One region of the Streptomyces cyanogenus genome, then DNA from elsewhere that is predicted to be linked to it. Evidence: riboswitches for the same ligand, from Rfam matches in the RefSeq annotation. Region 1 holds a riboswitch; the other holds the start of a gene.
The links. Region 1 has a riboswitch for glycine ahead of gcvT (glycine cleavage system aminomethyltransferase GcvT). Riboswitches for the same ligand answer to the same signal wherever they lie in the genome.
Positions count from the first base shown of each region.

Region 2: linked by a shared signal. The riboswitch ahead of gcvP (aminomethyl-transferring glycine dehydrogenase) and the one ahead of gcvT (glycine cleavage system aminomethyltransferase GcvT) in region 1 are both predicted to bind glycine.

Region 1 is NZ_CP071839.1:5,995,715-5,998,099, forward strand. Features, by position in the region: gene gcvH (glycine cleavage system protein GcvH) at 1-97, opposite strand, end outside; gene gcvT (glycine cleavage system aminomethyltransferase GcvT) at 217-1,344, opposite strand; glycine riboswitch at 1,389-1,501, opposite strand; glycine riboswitch at 1,502-1,606, opposite strand; gene S1361_RS27135 (AAA family ATPase) at 1,784-2,385, shown strand, end outside.
Region 2 is NZ_CP071839.1:1,713,696-1,716,080, reverse strand. Features, by position in the region: gene S1361_RS07630 (DNA polymerase IV) at 1-111, shown strand, start outside; gene S1361_RS07625 (PRC-barrel domain-containing protein) at 306-677, opposite strand; glycine riboswitch at 797-891, shown strand; gene gcvP (aminomethyl-transferring glycine dehydrogenase) at 1,066-2,385, shown strand, end outside.

The sequences.
Region 1 (2,385 bases):
CCGCGTGCTCCGTGATGCCGACCGTCGCGACGCCGTCCTCGGCGGTCGACAGCCACTCGTGCTCCTTGCTGTAGCGCAGCTGCTGGGGGTTGCTCATGGCCTGAATTCTCCTGTACGCGGGGAAGTGCTGATGAAGGGGGACTGCTGAGGAACGCGCGTGAGCAGCGCTGATGTGCCCGACATCACGTTCCGGCACGACGCGGGGCTACGACGGTGTCACTTCTGGCGCTTGTAGAACGGCAGCGCCACGACCTGGTACGGCTCGTGGGTGCCCCGGATGTCCACGCCGACGCCCTCGGTGCCCGGCGCCGCGTGCGCCGCGTCGACGTAGGCCATCGCGATCGGCCTGCCCAGGGTGGGGGAGGGGGCACCGGAGGTGACCTCGCCGATCACCTCGCCGCCGGCGACCACGGCGTACCCGGCGCGCGGCACCCGGCGGCCCTCGGCGACCAGGCCGACCAGCACCCGCGGCGGGTTCTCCTGGGCCCGGGCGGCGGCCTCGGCGAGCGCCTCGCGGCCCACGAAGTCGCCCTCCTTCTCGAACTTCACCACCCGGCCGAGCCCGGCGTCGAACGGGGTCAGCTCGCGGGTCAGCTCGTGCCCGTACAGCGGCATGCCCGCCTCCAGGCGCAGCGTGTCCCGGCAGGACAGCCCGCACGGGACCAGTCCGGCGCCCTCGCCGGCCTTGGTGAGCGCCTGCCACAGCTCGACGGCGTGCTCAGGCCGCACGAACAGCTCGAAGCCGTCCTCGCCGGTGTAGCCGGTGCGGGCGATCAGCGCCGGCACGCCGGCGACCGTGCCGGGCAGGCCGGCGTAGTACTTCAGGCCGTCCAGGTCGGCGTCGGTGAGCGACTTCAGGATGCCGGGGGACTCCGGTCCCTGCACGGCGATCAGCGCGTACGCGTCCCGGTCGTCACGGACCTCGGCGTCGAATCCGGCGGCCCGCTCGGTGAGCGCGTCCAGCACCACCTGGGCGTTGGAGGCGTTGGCCACCACCATGTACTCGGTCTCGGCCAGGCGGTAGACGATCAGGTCGTCCAGGATGCCGCCGTCGGCCTGGCAGATCATGGTGTAACGGGCGCGGCCGACGCCGACGGAGGCGATGTTGCCGACCAGGGCGTGGTTCAGCAGGGCGGCGGCGTCGGTGCCGGTGACGGTGATCTCACCCATGTGGGAGAGGTCGAACAGTCCGGCCCGGGTGCGCACGGCGAGGTGCTCGTCGCGCTCGGAGCCGTAGCGCAGGGGCATGTCCCAGCCGGCGAAGTCGGTCATCGTCGCACCGAGCGAACGATGCACGGCATCGAGCGCGGTGTGGCGCAGCTCAGTGGGTTCGGTACTGCTCATCGGTCGGTCGTCTCCCAGGGCAACAGGGATGGGGCGAGGAACGTTCCTCCCCATCTGTCATCGGAACCTGAGAGGTTCGCCACGACCGCCACAGGGACGATCACGGCTTGCACCTTGGGTGGAGCCGCTGTCGCAGCGGCCCGCTTTTCAGATGTGCCTCGCCCACGCGGTAACGGTGCCTGAGAGATTCAAGGGAGGGACTTGCTCCTTCGGCGCCCCAGCGGCACAGACGTACGGCTGGGAACTCTCCCGCGCGGATTCAAACGGCCGGTATGCAGTTGGCGCGCACATCATTGCACGCCGCACCGCGGCCAGCCAGAGCACGCTGCTTGTGACCGACCTGTGGCACCACGCACACGAAGCACCGACCGTTGCCCATTACCTTCTCTTTACATACAACGGGGATGGGACGACCGAGCCCACTGGGAGGACGATCACGGTGAACAGGACCTCGGCCTACGCCACCGACGCCGGCATCGCGGTACCGAAGCCGCCCTCCGCCCTGGCCCGCGAGCGCGGCGCGGACCGGCCCGCCCCGGTCGTCCGCGACCTGCGCGACCGCGCGGGCCGCAGCCCGCACGCCCTGCTCTTCGGCCCCCGCGACCTGGTGGTGGTCACCGGACTGCCCGGCAGCGGCAAGTCCACCCTGATGCACCGCGCGGTCACCGGCCACCGCATCGACTCCCAGGACGCCCGCGACCGGTGGGCGGCCCGCGTGCCCCGCAGCCTGCCCTACGCGCTGTACCGCCCCCTGGTCCGCCTCGCCCACTACACCGCCCTGCGCCGCGCCCTGCGCACCGGCGAGGGAGTCGTCGTGCACGACTGCGGCACCCAGGCCTGGGTGCGCGCCTGGCTGGCCCGCGAGGCCCGGCGCCGGGGCGGCACCCTGCACCTGATCCTGCTGGACGTCAGCCCCGCGGCGGCCCGGCAGGGCCAGCACGAGCGCGGCCGGGGCGTGTCCCGCTACGCCTTCCGCCGCCACCGCCGTACCACCGCCCGGCTGCTGCGCGCGGTGGAGAAGGGCGAGCTGCCCGCCGGCTG
Region 2 (2,385 bases), 4.3 Mb from region 1:
GGTCCCGCTCCGGAGACGGTTCGGGGCTCGGATGTCGGGGACGGCTCGGAGGAAGGTGGTGGCGGCTCGGGCGTGGGTGATCAGCTGGAGGGGGCCGGAGGGCGGACATAGGCCGGGCAGCGGGCGGGGACCGGTCCGTGTGCCGGCGGGTCGGGGCCGACAGGTCGGGCCCCGGGCCGGTCCCGTCTGGGTGCCCCGGGCCGGGGCCGGACGGGGGTCGGGCTGTGGGTGCGAGCCGGCCCGCGCGGGGATTACGGCGGGCGGGGCGGGGCTGCCGGCGTCGGTCAGGTCGGGCGTCGGTCAGGTCAGGGTTCTTCCGTGCCTGCCAGCTTGCCGAAGTCGTGGTCCGGGACGGTGGGGGGTGCGGCCACGTCGAGGCCGTAGTGGTGGTAGAGCTGGAGTTCCTGTTCGGGGGAGAGGTGGCGGCCCACGCCGAAGTCGGGGGCGTCCTTGATCAGGGCGCGGTCGAAGGGGACGTACAGGCTGCCTTCGACGAGCTCGCTGGGCTCCAGGGGTACGAAGGCGTCCCGGGAGAACAGGCCGGTGCGTATGGCAGCCCACTCGGGCACTCCGGTGGCGTCGTCCAGGTACACCTCGTCAATGGTGCCGATCTTGGTGCCATTGCGGTCGAACGCCTTGCGGCCGATCAGGTTGCGCGGATCGATGTCGGTCTGCACGGTCCCTCTCCCTCCACGTGGTCGCAACTCATCCGTAAGCACTACAAAAGAGCACATTCAGGGAGGCGGCCACTCGAAGGCTCCGGCATTGACCTCGCTGGTAGGCTGACAGCGGCTGCTGACCCCGTGCGGGAGAGTCCTCCGACCACCTCGGAGGCGCCGAAGGAGCAACTCCTCCCCGGAATCTCTCAGGCTCACGTACCGCACGGACGAGGTCACTCTGGAAAGCAGGGCGGTTGTCGACGGCTCCCGCCCTCACCGACGGTGAAAGCCGGCGCCCTCGGGTGGCCGGTGAAGCTCTCAGGTTGAGATGACAGAGGGGGAGGCCGTCGGGGTATCCGTACCGGGGTGCCCCTCGAAGGTCGCGTCAGACCAGGAGGCCTCCGCAATGACCGCCCATCGCATTCCGCTCTCCGAGCTCGAAGCGGGCATTCCGTTCGAGCAGCGCCACATCGGACCCGACCAGGAGGCGCGGGCCAAGATGCTCGCGCAGGTCGGATACGGCTCGCTCGACGAGCTGACCGCCGCCGCGGTCCCGGATGTGATCAAGAACGCCGACGCCCTGGACCTGCCGGGCGCCCGCACCGAGGCCGAGGTGCTCGCCGAGCTGCGCTCGCTCGCCGACCGCAACCAGGTTCTGGGCTCCATGATCGGGCTGGGGTACTACGGCACGTTCACCCCGCCCGTCATCCTGCGCAACGTCATGGAGAACCCGTCCTGGTACACGGCCTACACGCCGTACCAGCCGGAGATCTCCCAGGGGCGGCTCGAGGCCCTGCTGAACTTCCAGACCGTGGTCGCCGACCTCACTGGGCTGCCCACCTCCGGCGCCTCCCTCCTCGACGAGGGCACGGCCGCGGCCGAGGCCATGTCGCTGTCCCGGCGCATGGGCAAGAACAAGAAGGGCCTCTTCCTGGTCGACGCGGACGTGCTGCCGCAGACCATCGCCGTGATCGAGACCCGCGCCGAGCCGACCGGCGTCGAGGTGGTCGTCGCCGACCTGAGCGACGGCATCCCGGCGGAGATCGCCGAGCGCGAGATCAACGGCGTGCTGATCCAGTACCCGGGCGCCTCCGGTGCCGTACGGGACATCAAGCCGGTCATCGACCGGGCGCACGAGCTGGGCGCCCTCGTCACCGTCGCCGCCGACCTGCTGGCGCTGACCCTGCTCACCTCGCCGGGCGAGCTGGGTGCGGACATCGCCGTCGGCACCACCCAGCGCTTCGGCGTGCCGATGGGCTTCGGCGGCCCGCACGCCGGCTACATGGCCGTGCACGAGAAGTTCGCCCGCAGCCTGCCCGGGCGGCTGGTGGGCGTCTCCGTGGACGCCGACGGGAACAAGGCCTACCGGCTCGCGCTGCAGACCCGTGAGCAGCACATCCGCCGCGAGAAGGCCACCAGCAACATCTGCACCGCGCAGGTGCTGCTCGCCGTGATGGCCGGCATGTACGCCGTCTACCACGGCCCGGAGGGCCTGAAGACCATCGCCCGGCGCACGCACCGGTACGCCACGATCCTCGCCGAGGGGCTGAAGGCCGGCGGGGTGGAGATCGTCCACGGCGCCTACTTCGACACCGTCACCGCGCGCGTGCCCGGCAGGGCAGCCGAGGTCGTCGCCGCCGCGCGGGACAACGGGGTCAACCTGCGCCTCGTCGACGCCGACCACGTCTCGGCGGCCTGCGACGAGACCACCGGCCGGGCCCAGCTG